3 regions of the Pigmentiphaga sp. MLSB6-MA01 genome follow, and region 2 is predicted to be linked to each of the others. Evidence: predicted binding sites of a transcription regulator. Region 2 holds the regulator's gene; each other region holds the start of a gene.
What was found. The regulator FNR, encoded in region 2, switches genes on or off when oxygen is low (the NO sensors DNR and NnrR bind a similar motif). The targets are predictions, from matches to a motif close to TTGATNNNNATCAA.
Positions count from the first base shown of each region.

Region 1: a site for FNR is predicted at 1,776-1,789, ahead of AC1Q6E_RS14485 (universal stress protein). Genes of this name have one in related genera too.
Region 3: a site for FNR is predicted at 2,540-2,553, ahead of AC1Q6E_RS03405 (universal stress protein). Genes of this name have one in related genera too.

Region 1 is NZ_JBXAFV010000008.1:48,595-52,670, reverse strand. Features, by position in the region: gene ispH (4-hydroxy-3-methylbut-2-enyl diphosphate reductase) at 1-254, shown strand, start outside; gene maiA (maleylacetoacetate isomerase) at 270-914, shown strand; tRNA gene AC1Q6E_RS14495 (tRNA-Thr) at 1,029-1,104, shown strand; gene AC1Q6E_RS14490 (hypothetical protein) at 1,163-1,309, opposite strand; gene AC1Q6E_RS14485 (universal stress protein) at 1,867-2,715, shown strand; gene AC1Q6E_RS14480 (energy transducer TonB) at 2,833-3,585, shown strand; gene AC1Q6E_RS14475 (MotA/TolQ/ExbB proton channel family protein) at 3,587-4,076, shown strand, end outside.
Region 2 is NZ_JBXAFV010000013.1:47,047-51,122, reverse strand. Features, by position in the region: gene AC1Q6E_RS20400 (LysR family transcriptional regulator) at 1-461, shown strand, start outside; gene AC1Q6E_RS20395 (SapC family protein) at 477-1,208, opposite strand; gene fnr (fumarate/nitrate reduction transcriptional regulator Fnr) at 1,219-1,944, opposite strand; gene AC1Q6E_RS20385 (LysR family transcriptional regulator) at 1,997-2,893, opposite strand; gene AC1Q6E_RS20380 (hybrid sensor histidine kinase/response regulator) at 3,028-4,076, opposite strand, start outside.
Region 3 is NZ_JBXAFV010000002.1:15,368-19,443, forward strand. Features, by position in the region: gene AC1Q6E_RS03390 (PhoX family protein) at 1-682, shown strand, start outside; gene AC1Q6E_RS03395 (universal stress protein) at 672-1,160, opposite strand; gene AC1Q6E_RS03400 (carboxypeptidase-like regulatory domain-containing protein) at 1,195-1,596, opposite strand; gene AC1Q6E_RS03405 (universal stress protein) at 1,642-2,481, opposite strand; gene AC1Q6E_RS03410 (MFS transporter) at 2,663-3,934, opposite strand; gene AC1Q6E_RS03415 (LysR family transcriptional regulator) at 4,029-4,076, shown strand, end outside.

The DNA of each region.
Region 1 (4,076 bases), on a different contig from region 2:
TGCGCGAGGTGGCCGAGCGCAAGGGCGTGTCCGCCTATCTGATCGACGGCGCCGCCGATATCGATCCTGCCTGGCTGGAAGGGCGCCGCCGGGTGGGCGTCACGGCCGGCGCCTCGGCGCCCGATGTGCTGGTGCAGCAGGTCATCGCCCGCCTGAAGGAACTGGGCGCGGCGTCGGTGCGCACCCTGGCGGGCGCCGAGGAAGGCATCGCCTTCCCGCTGCCCAGGGGCTTGTCCAAGAACGTCCGCCTGTAGTCCTACGGAGCCTTCATGCGTCTCTATGGTTATTTCCGCAGTTCCGCCGCGTATCGCGTGCGCATCGCGCTGGCCTTGAAAGGGCTGCCGTACGACTATCTCGCGGTGCACTTGCTCAAGGATGGCGGCCAGCAGCTGCAGCCCGATTTCCGTCGCCTGAGCCCAGCCGCCCTGGTGCCGGTGCTGGAAGACGACGGTCATGTCCTGACCCAGTCGCTGGCCATCATCGAATACCTGGAGGAGACGCGTCCGCAGCCCGCGCTGCTGCCGGCCAGCCCGGCCGAGCGTGCCCGCGTGCGGGCGCTGGCGCTGAACATTGCCTGCGACATCCATCCGCTGAACAATCTGCGCGTGCTGAAGTACCTGAAGAGCCCGTTGGGCGTGGACCAGCAGGGGCGCGACGAATGGTACCGGCACTGGGTGGAGGGCGGCCTGGCCGCGCTCGAACGCATGCTGGCCGACTCGCCCTCGACGGGATTGTGCTGCCATGGCGACCAGCCGACGCTGGCCGACCTGTGCCTGGTGCCGCAGGTCTACAACGCCCGCCGCCTGAAGTCGGACCTGGGCGCCATGCCGACCGTGCTGCGCATCGCCGACCATTGCGCGGCGCTGCCCGCGTTCCAGGCCGCCCATCCCGATGCGCAGCCGGATGCGGAGTAGCATTTGAATACGCGCGCAAAATTTTGCTAGAATAGCGGGCTAGCTTGAAGTACGCGCTTTTTGGGCCTTGAAGGCCTGGACTCTTGGGTCCTGGGGCGGCTTCACAAAGCTTGCGCCGGCATAGCTCAGTTGGTAGAGCAGCGCATTCGTAATGCGAAGGTCGGGGGTTCGACTCCTCTTGCCGGCACCATCAAAAAAAGGGGCTGCCTATCGGGCAGCCCCTTTTCCTTTGCCGTTCCGGTAAGTCTTCACGGCGGTGTCCCCTCGTCGTCCGGGTCATTCATGTTCTTCAGGTCGCGGGTCAGCTGCCCGACCTTGTTCGCGATGGCGCGAAGTTCCGCCGGTGGCAGGACCATGTGCGCGGCCAGTCGGAACAGGTACAGATGCGTGAACAAGGCGGGGATCGTCTCGTCCGTCCAGCCTGACCAGACATCTTGAAGCGAGGAGGCGTCCGGCCGGGGCGGGTGGCCCTGGGAGTCGGGCGTGGATCTGCCTGCGTCGTGTGGCCGCTTCATGCCCGTGGCCGTGCCGTGGTCGTCCGGACGGGGGTCAGGCAGTGCCGGCAGGCCTGCGCGGCGGGGGAAACGTAGCGCTCGCATTGTTCGCAAAGCGTGCCGCCGCAGCGGGCGATTTTCGCCATGCGCCGCGACCGGCGCCGGTTCCTGATGAAAATTGTGGTGCATATACCACATATTAGGACAAGCAAAGCCGTAAAAAGAAGATCCATTTGTCCCTCAAATCGGAGTTTGTCGAGAGCAGGGATAATATCCACATTTTGTTACGGCGGGTTTCATTTCGAGGGTGGCTCGCCCCCGGAATGGGGAGATATTCGTGCGATTCCGCCCGATGCGCGCCGCAAGCTTGATCCAGGTCAAGCCTGGCCCGGCCGGGGCGGGCTCGCGCCAGCGGGGTCGTGGCACGATAGGTCTTCCCCCAACAATGGAATGCCAGCATGGGTACCGATACTTGCAGCATCTTGCTTGCCACCGATTTGAGTGCCCGCGGCGACCGGGCCCTGGACCGTGCGATCGACATCGCCCGCCAGCGACGCTGCAAACTCGTCGTGCTCCACGTCATCGAAGAATCGCCGCTGGTCGAGCGGCTGATGGCGCGTGGCAACCGCGAAGCGGACAAGGAGGCGGCCGAGAGCGCCCTGCGCGACATCGTGGGCGAGGTGGACGTGCCGATGGAGCTGGTGCTGGAGACGGGCAACCCCGTCGATGTGATCCAGCGCACCGCGCGTGGCCGGCAGTGCGACCTGATCGTGACCGGCGTGGCCCGTGACGAGACGCTGGGCCGGCTGCTGCTGGGATCGACCGTCGAAAAACTGGCGCGTGAGTCGACGCTGCCCATACTGATCGTGAAGAAGCGGCCACATCGTCCCTACCGGCATGTCGTCGCGGCCACGGATTTTTCCGAGGGCTCCCGGCAGGCGATGAACGCGGCGAGGGCTTTCTTCCCCAGTGCGCAAATGACGCTGTTCCACGCCTACCCCACACTGAAGGCCGATCCGGACCAGGATGAGGTCGAGGCGGCGCGCCGGGCGGCCGAGCGCCTGGCCGATGGCTTCATCGCCAATAACCTGCCGCAGGCGGGGCAGGCCGGCACGCGGCTGGTCCTGCAGCATGGCATGCCCGAGGGCGCGGTGCCGGACTATGCGCGCAACCATCCCACCGATCTGCTGGTGGTGGGTACGCATGGCTTGACGGGGCTGCTGCGGACCGCCATCGGCAGCGTGGCGGAGCGGCTGGTCTATCTGACGCCCTGCGATGCCTTGATCGTGCGTACGATGGAACATTGAGGCAAGGCGGCGGGCCGGAATCGCGGTTTCGGCATGCCGTCGTCGTTACCTAACTGCGAATAAGTCGCATTTGTGATATCGTAGCAATCTTCACGGTCAGCTACGCGATTCATTCGAATGAGTGCCACCTTGCATTGGAATACGCCGGCCCCCCTCGGGCTGCGCGTCGGCGCCGGCGTCGCGGTGGCGCTTCTCCATGTGGCAGTGGTTGGCGCGATACTGGCGGCCAACACCGAGCCGCAGGTGGCCAAGCCGGTCGAGACGGTCGAGGTAAGGTTCGTCGAAATCGCGCCCCAGGTCCAGGTGGCCGCCGCGCCGCCCGCGCCCACGCCGCCCGCCCCGAAGCCCGAACCCAAGCCAGTCCCGCCCAAGCCCGTCCCCAAGCCCGCTCCCAAGCCGCCGCCTCCCAAGCCGGCCCCCCCGCCGCCCGAACCCGCTCCTCCTTCCGAAACCGCCTTGTCGCAGCCCGCGCCGGAGCCGGCCCCCGCGCCAGCGCCCGCGCCGGCCGCGACGCAGCCGGCCAGCGGTAGGCCCGAGCCGTCCGACCGCACGGCGGCGCCGCAGGCGCCGGTCTCCAACGAGCCGCGTCAGGTGGGTTCCATTGATTACCTCGGCGCTCCGCCCGAGCCGGTGTACCCCAGGACTTCGATACGTCTGTCCGAAGAGGGCAGTGTCCTGATCCGGATACGCGTGAACGCCAGCGGGCGGGTGGAAAAGGCGACGGTGGAGAAGTCCTCGGGATTCTCCCGGCTGGACGAGGCGGGGCTGGAAGCCGCTGCACGTGGCCGTTTCAAGCCCTACACCGAGAACGGCGTGGCGCTCGTCAGGGAAACCCTTATACCGTTCAATTTCTATATTCGCAGGAAATGACATGACCGAGACCCCGAGCCTGGGCTTTGCCCACTTCGTCTCTCAGACCGATGGTCTGGGCAAGGCGCTGTTCTTCATCCTGGTACTGATGTCGCTCGCGACCTGGTACCTGATCGTCGTCAAGGCCTTTGCGAACATGCGTTCGCGGCGGCAGGGCGAAACCTTCCTGCAGCATTTCTGGAACGCGACCTCGCTCGAGGCCGTGGACCGGGAAATCACCACGCATGGCGCCAACGATCCGTTCTCGCACCTGACCAGCCACGCCCTCTATGCCCGCCAGCATCATGCGAAGTTCGGCGCGGCCAAGCTGGAAGAAGCGGGTTCGCAGTCCGATTTCGTCACGCGTACCATGCGCAAGGTCATCGACGAGGAAACCTCCAAGCTCGAGAATGGCCTGACGCTGCTGGCCTCGGTGGGGTCGACCGCTCCTTTCGTCGGGTTGTTCGGCACGGTCTGGGGCGTCTATCACGCGCTTGTCTCCATCGGCCAGG
Region 2 (4,076 bases):
TCGTCGACCAGCACGTCTGCGTGATGGGCAGCGGCTTCAGCAAGGCGGATGAGGCGATCACGCTGGACGAATACCTCGCGGCGCGGCATCTGGTGGTGACGGCCAACAAGACCGATCTGCAGATCGAAAAGGAACTGGGCAAGCAGGGGCACAGGCGCGAGGTGGCGCTGCGCGTTCCCAACTATCTGGTGCTGCCCAAGATCCTGGCGCAGACGGACCTGATCGTGACGGTGCCCGAGGTCATCGCGCAGGCGATCACCGACGATGCCGCCGGGGCGACGTGGTCGCGGCTGCCTTTCCAGACGCCGCATACGCACATGCGCCAATTCTGGCATGCGCGCCATCATCACGACAGCGCCAATACCTGGCTGCGCCGGCAGATCGCCGACCTGCACATAGGTGCCAGCCTGCGCAAGGTGGGAGAACGCCAGACGCCGCCGGCGCGTTCCGAGGCGGCGTGAAGCGTCGCGCGGAGGCTACTCCGCCAGGGCGACCAGGTGGCCCCAGTTCAGCCGTGATTGCAGATGGAAATAGGTCATGGCCAGCCAGCCCTTGCGCATCCATGCGGTGGCCGTCGCGTCGGGCAACTGGTCGAAGCGGGCCTCGTCCACCACCAGGAAGCCGTCCAGCGTGACGCGCTCGCCGCCGCGCAGGTCCACGGCCACCTGGCGCGGGATCAGGAGATTCTCGGCCCGCAGGGCGGCGACGTAGTCGCGCGTCATGGCCAGGCCGGCCTGGAGTTCTCCCAGGAATTGCAGCATTTCCCCGACGACGGGGGACGGCCGTCCGTCGTCGAACAGGGGGCGCGCGTCGCCGGCGGGGCTGCGCAGGTGTTCGGCGTCTTCGTCCACGCACAGCGCGTAGCGCTGGCTGGCCGGGTCTTCCTGCAGGATGAACGGATAGCGTCGCAAATGGGCGGGAACGTAGCGGTTGGGCCGCCACTGTCCGGCGGCGTCCACCATGAGGTTTTGCGCGTTGCGCAGGCCCAGCACCGCCATGGGCATCTGTTCGTCGCCGGCGAACACGATGGGCAGGTCCCGCGCCACCATCGCGAATTCCGTCGCCACCAGCGGCACCGCGGTCTGGCCGCGCGAGAAGGCATAGCCGGCCTCGCGGTCGAAGCGCAGGTGGGCATGGCGCTGGGGGTCCAGCGCGCGGGCCTGGGCGAACATGGGGGCGTTGGCCCCGGCCTGGGGGGAAGTGGTCATGGGTGTTCCGTCAGCAATGGGGGCCGGCAAGGCCGCGCAGCGCCGGCATGTCGAGGATCTCGACCTGTTTTTGCTGGATCCGCAGCACGCCGGACTTGGCGAAGCGAGAGAACAGCCGGCTCACGGTTTCCAGGGTCAGCCCGAGGAAGTTGCCGATTTCCTCGCGGCTCATGCGCAGCACGAAGGCGGACGAGGAATAGCCGCGGGCGGCCAGGCGCTCCGACAGGCTGACGAGGAAGACCGCCAGCCGCTCTTCGGCGCGCATCGTGCCCAGGGACAGCAGCATTTGCTGGTCCTGTTCGATTTCCCGGCTCATCAGGCGCATCAATTGGCGCTGCAGGGAGGGCAGGTGATTGGCCAGCGAGGACAGGTCGCGCACCGGGATCACACAGACCTCGCTGTCTTCCAGCGCGATGGCGGTCGAGGCATGGCTGCTGCGGCCCAGCCCATCCAGCCCCACGATCTCGCCGGGCAGGTGAAAGCCGGTGATCTGCTGGCGGCCATCCGCCAGTTCGAGATAGGTCTTGAGGGTGCCGAAGCGGATGCCATAGACGGCGTCCAGGCCGTCTTCGAAACGGAACAGGGGTTCGCCCCGGGTGAGCCGGATCCGTTGTTGCACCAGTTCGTCCATCCGGCCGGCGTCTTCAGTGGCCATGCCGACGGGCAGGCAGAATTGCCCCAGCCCGCAGGTCGAACAGCGTACGGAGTCGAGAGTAACCGGAATGCGTTTGGTCATGGCTGGTCTTTATTCTGGGCCGGCCGTGGCGGCCTGGGCGGGCGGAGCGGGGCTAGGGCAGGCGTTTGGCGTAGCTTTGCCGCAGCATGTCGATGAAGACCCGGACACGCAGCGGCAGATGCTTGCGTTGAGGATACACGGCGTAGATGGCGTTGGGGGGCGCGGCGAATTCGTCGAGCACGGCCACCAGGCGTCCTTCCTTGAGGTCGTCTTCGATTTCCCACAGCGATCTCCACGCCAGGCCCCGTCCATCCAGCGTCCAGGCATGCAGCACGGCGCCGTCGGTGCATTCGAGCGTACCCGATATGCGCTGCGGCGTGGCCTTGCCGTCGATGCTGAAGAGCCAGCCCCGGGCCTGGTTGACGCCGGTGCCGAAGGACAGGCAGTTGTGGCGCGCCAGATCGGTGGGGTGCTGGGGAGTGCCGTGCCGGGCCAGGTAGGCGGGCGACGCGACGACCATGCGGCGGTTGTCGGCCAGGCGCACGCTGACCATGCTGGAGTCGGCCAGGTCGCCGATCCGGATGGCGCAGTCATAGCCTTCGTTGACCAGATCCACCAGCCGGTCGTTCAGGTCCAGCGTCACGGTGATGCCGGGATAGGCGTCCAGCAGGCGGGGCAGCAGCGGGGCGACATGGCGCCGGCCGAAGCCTCCGGGCGCCGTGACGCGAAAATGCCCCTTGGGGTGTTCGCCGCCCGCCGACACACTGTTTTCGGCATTCTCGAGGGATTGCAGGATTTGCTGGCATTCCTCGAAGAACTCCGTGCCCTCGGCGCTGAGCGAGATCTTGCGCGTGGTGCGTATCAGCAGCTTGACGCCCAGCCGGGTTTCCAGCGCGTCGATGCGCCGGCCGATGACGGCCGGCGCGACGCCTTCGCTGCGGGCCGCGGCCGACAGGCTGCCGCGCACGACGGCGGAGACGAAGGATTCGATCTGCTTGAAGCGGTCCATGGGGGGCGCCGCGCACCGCATGCGGGCCGTTCCAGGAGGCGCCGGCCGGGCGGGGCGGGTGATTTATGCAAAATAGTAAATAATTTGCCTCCGATTCTAGCCCATCCCTAAAAGCCGAAGGTGGGCTTGGCGCATCAGCCCCGGGGTTCGCGCCGCAGGACGCGGATCAATTGGTCGATATCCAGCGGCTTGGTCAGGTGGAACGCGAACCCGGCATCCAGGCAGCGGCGCACGTCGGATTCCATGCCATAGCCGGTGAGCGCGACCGCGATCTGGCCGGACTGGGGGGCGTAGCGCCGCAGCACGTCGATGCCGTCGCCGTCGGGCAGCCCCATGTCGCTGACCAGCACGTCGTAGCGCCGGGCATCGACGCAGCGGCAGGCGGCCGCCACGCTTTCCGCGACCTCGACCTCATAGCCGTATTCGGCCAGCAGGTATTGCATGGCTTCGGCGGTATCGACGTTGTCTTCCACCAACAGGATGCTCGCGGGGCGCACCAGTGGAGCGGAAGCGGGAAGCGTTTCCTCGGCCGGGGCGTGCAGCGTTCCGCCGGCTGGATCGTCCAGCGTCAGCGTGAAGGTCGTGCCCTTGCCCTGGCCGTCGCTGCGCACGCTCAGGGTGCCGCCGTGGCGCTGCGCCAGCGAGCTGGCGATGGCCAGTCCCAGCCCCAGGCCGCCGCGTGATTGGGCGGCGTCTTCCTCGCCCTGGTCGAAGGCGTCGAAGATCCGCTTGAGCGCCTGCGGGGGGATGCCGATGCCGGTGTCCGAGACGTCGACCGCGATCCTGCCCGGCGCGGGCTGGTACATCGTGATGCGTATCTCGCCGCCACGCGGGGTGAACTTGATGGCGTTCTTCAGCAGGTTCCAGACGATCTGCTGCAGGCGGGCCGGGTCGGCCTGCACGATGACCGGATAGGGCAGCGGCGTGTAGTGCAGCTCGATGTGGCGGGCGGCGGCTTCTTCGCGGAAAATCTCGGCGATCCCGTTCAGGATGCCCACCAGGTCCGTGGGTTCGAGGCGCAGGCTCAGCTTGTCGTTGACGATCTTGGAGATGTCGAGCAGATCGTCGATCAGGCGGGCTTCGACCTCGACGTTGCGCTTGATCAGCTCGACACTGCGGCGGCTCCCGGGGGGCAGGTCCTGGCGCAGGTCCAGCGCCTGCGCGGCCGCATAGATGGGACCGA
Region 3 (4,076 bases), on a different contig from region 2:
CTACCTGGCGGGCGGCAGCATGGGCTTCACCAAGATGGAAGGCACCACGGTCAACATCAAGGACAAGGTCGCGTACTCGGCCCTGCAGAACATCCAGGACTCCATGGTCAAGGGCAACGCCAAGGGCTGGAACGAGCAGAGCGGCATCGCGCTGGACAAGGCGCTGATCGCCGGCGGCGTGCTGGCCCACAACCTGGCCGGCGGCCAGAAGGACCAGGCCGGCGCGGCCATCAACAGCGAATGGATGCCGGTGCACACCCGGATGCTGCTGGTGGGCGAGGACATCGCCGCTGACGCGCTGGGCAACAAGGCCAATCCGGAGCTGGTCGCCAACCCCGACAACCTGAAGTTCTCGGAAAAGCTGCGCACGCTGTTCATCGGCGAGGACAGCGGCTCGCACGTCAACAACTTCCTGTGGGCCTACAACGTCGACACCAAGTCGCTGTCGCGGCTGTTGTCGGTGCCGGCGGGCGGCGAGTCGACCGGACTGCACGCGGTGGACGAGATCAACGGCTGGACCTACATCATGAGCAACTTCCAGCACGCCGGTGACTGGAGTTCGCTGCACGACAAGGTCAAGGACGCGCTGGACCCGCTGATCCGTACCAACTACAAGGACCGTTTCGGCGCCGCGGTGGGCTACCTGACCGCCGACCCCACGAGCATCAAGCTCAAGGGGTGACGTCCGGGGTGCCCGGGCCGGCGTCGTCGTCGGCCTCGGGCAGCCGGACCAGCAGCACGGGCACCGGCGCCCCGCGCAGGATCTTCTCGGCGCTGCTGCCCAGCACCATGCGGGGCAGGCCGCGCCGGCCGTGCGTGCCGATCACGATCAGGTCCGCCGGCCATTTGCGCGCTTCCTGGATCACCAGTTCGTGCACCGGGCCGGCGAAATTGTCGTGCAACACGGTATCGGCCGCGATACCCGCGGCCTTCGCCTTGGCCTGCGCCTGCTGGATCAGTTCGGCGCCGTTGGCGCGCAGGACGGTGATCCAGTCGGCATAGGCGGCGTAGGCGCCCATGGACCCGGCCAGCGACAACTCGTCGATCACGTGCATCAGACGCAGTTGCCCCTTGGTCAGGGCCGCGATGCGCAGGGCCTCGTCCAGCCCGCGGTTGGAGGTGGGGCTGCCGTCGACGGGAACGAGTATGCGCTGGTACATGGAATGCTCCTGGAATGGTGAGTGACCGGTCCGGTCAGAAATAGAAGGAAACGTCGGTCCGTCCCGAGGTGGGAACGCGGACCTGGCGGCTTTGCCTGGCCGATCCGTATTCGGCGTCGATCCGGTAGTTGCCGGGCGCGAGCCGGGCCAGCAGGTAGGGGCCCTGGGTGGTCACGGACAGGAGGTCCTTGCCGCCGCTGTCGCGGATGGACACGCGCACGTCGGCCACGTATTCGCCGCTCCTGGCCGCCGCCAGCAGGCGCAGGCTGTAGTCCTTGGCCATGCCACGGATGGCGGTCGACTCATCCTGGCCCACGCCGCCCGTCACGTAGGCGATGCCGTTCTGTTCGCCCTTGTCCATCGCCTGGCCGGCAAGCGGCCAGGCGGCCGCCAGCGCAAGCGCCAGGGGCGCCGCCCATCGTGGATTCTGCTTCATGGTGCGGCTCCTTGCCGATCCCCGGGCCGTCCACGGGCCCCTGGGTCAATGGGAAAACAGGACCGGCACGGTCATCGACTCCAGCAGGGTCCGTGTCGTGCCGCCAAGGACCGCCTCCCGCACCCGGCTGTGGCCGTAGGCGCCCATCACGATCAGGTCGCAGGCGTTGTCCGTGGCCGCATTCAGGATGCAATTGCCTATCCCCACTCCCGCGCTCTCGCGCACGGTTTCCTGGGGGATCGGGTATTGGCGCCCGGCGCAGTAGGCCAGGAAATCGGCCCGTTTGGCCTGGGCCGCCTCGCTGGATTCGGACGGCGGGTCGACCCGCAGCGCGAACAGCTCGGAGGCCTCTTCCAGGATGGGGCCGGCATCGGCCAGCGCGCGGGCCGATTCGCGCCGTTCATCCCAGCAGAAAAGCACGCGACGGCCGATGGCGTTCAACTCGCCTACCGACGGCAGCATCATGACCGGGCGGCCCGCGCCCAGCATCACGGCGGCCAGCAGGGCCGGCATCTGCAGCGGGCCGGGATCGGCGTCGTTGGGCTGGTTCATGATCAGGAGGTCGCAATAGCGGGCCTGCTCGCACAGGATGTCCTCGGCCAGGCCGTCTCCCGTGCGCCAGTGCGCCGTCACGCCGGTTTCGCCCGCGACCTCGTGCAGCAGGGCTTCGGTGGCGGCGCGGTCGTCCGCCACCCGCTGGCGCAGCATGCGATTGACGTCGTCGGAAACGAAGAAACCTTCGTAGTGATAGGGGAGGGGGCGGCCGAAACTGGCATGGATGCCGACCAGCGCGGCATCGTGTTCGGCGGCCAGTTGCGCCGCGGCGCGTACGCGCCGCCTGCAGCCCCGGTCCAGATCGAGATGAACTGCGATACGTCCCAGCATATGCGCCTCCAGCCGTGAGTGGATGACTCCATCCTAGCCGCAACGCGATGCGTGAACCTTGATCTGGCTCAAGTCCGCCGCACGCGTGGGCGACGGTGGCAACTCATGGATAGTCTGGTACGAAAAAGGGGAAAAGGAAAGGGTGCCTGCGGGAGAGTTGGTAACCAGAACTGAACGGGCCCTAGACCGCCGCCGCGCGCCGGGCCAGCAGGATGGCATTGGCCGCCGCGAGCGCCAGCAGGACGGCCACCAGCCCGACAAAACCGCCCCAGCCCGCCCGGTCCAGCGCATAGCCGCCGCCCAGTCCGATCAGGCTGGAACCGCAGTAATAACCGAACAGGTACAGCGAAGATGCCTGGGCGCGGCCTTGGCGGGCGGCGCGCGCCACCCAGGAGCTGCAGATGGAGTGCGCGCCGAAGAAGCCGAAGGTCAGCACGGCCATCCCGAGGACGAGCAGCCACAGGTTGCCCGACAAGGTCAGCAGCACGCCGGCCAGTTGCAGCAGGACTCCCGCGGCCATGACGCGCCCGTGTCCAAGCCGGGCGGCCAGGTCTCCCATCCAGGCGGAACTGACGATACCTGCCAGGTAGACCACCGAGACCATGCCGACCACGGCATGGCTGAGCGAAAATGGCGGGGCGAGCAGCCGGAAGCCGATGTAGTTGTACACGGCGACGAAGCCGCCCATCAGGAGGAAGCCCTGGGCGAACAGCCGCAGCATGACAGGATTGCGCAGGTGGGCACGGAAGCTGCCCAGGGCCCCGGCCACGTCCAGCATGCGAGGCTTGAAATGCCGGGATGCCGGCAGGGTCTTCCAGAACAGCACCGCGCCGGCGAAGCCGATCAGGCCGATGACCAGGGCCGCGACGCGCCAGCCGTGGCCGTCGGCGATGACGCCGGCCAGTAGGCGGCCGGACATGCCGCCGATGGCGGAACCGCCGATGTACAGGCCCATGGCGAGTCCGGCCGCGCGGGGTTCCATTTCCTCGCCCACATAGGCCATGGCGACGGCCGGCAGGCCGCTCAGGGTGATGCCCATCAAGGCACGGAGCGTCAGCAGCGCCGGCCACTGGGGAAAGAGGGCCATCGCGGTGGTCAGGGCCGCCGAGCCAAGCAGCGAGGCGAACATGAGTGCGCGCCGGCCCAGCCGCTCGGACATGGCGCTGGCCACGAGCATGGAAACCGCGAGCAGGGCGGTGGAGAGCGACAGCGCCAGGCTGCTAGCCGCGGGCGACAGGCCGAAATCGTGGGCGAACAGCGGCAGCAGGGGCTGTACGAAATACAGCAGCGAGAAGGTCGAGAAACCGGAGGCGAACAACGCGATCACCGCCCGCCAGAATGCCGGCGTGCCGCGCTCGATGTGGCCCGGCGGCAGGGCCGGCGCGGCGGCGGCCTGATACGCGGTGGTGTCCTGGGGTGGCAGTGAGGCGCCGACGGGCGGGGCGGAAGACATGGCAGTCGAGCAAGTGACGATCTAGGGGTTAACTCTAGGCGTTTTGTCTGATATCGTCCAATACTGAAATCATGCCCAGTAATATCCAATCCCTATGATCGATCTACGCCGGGTCAGGTACTTCGTGGCGCTGGCCGAAGAA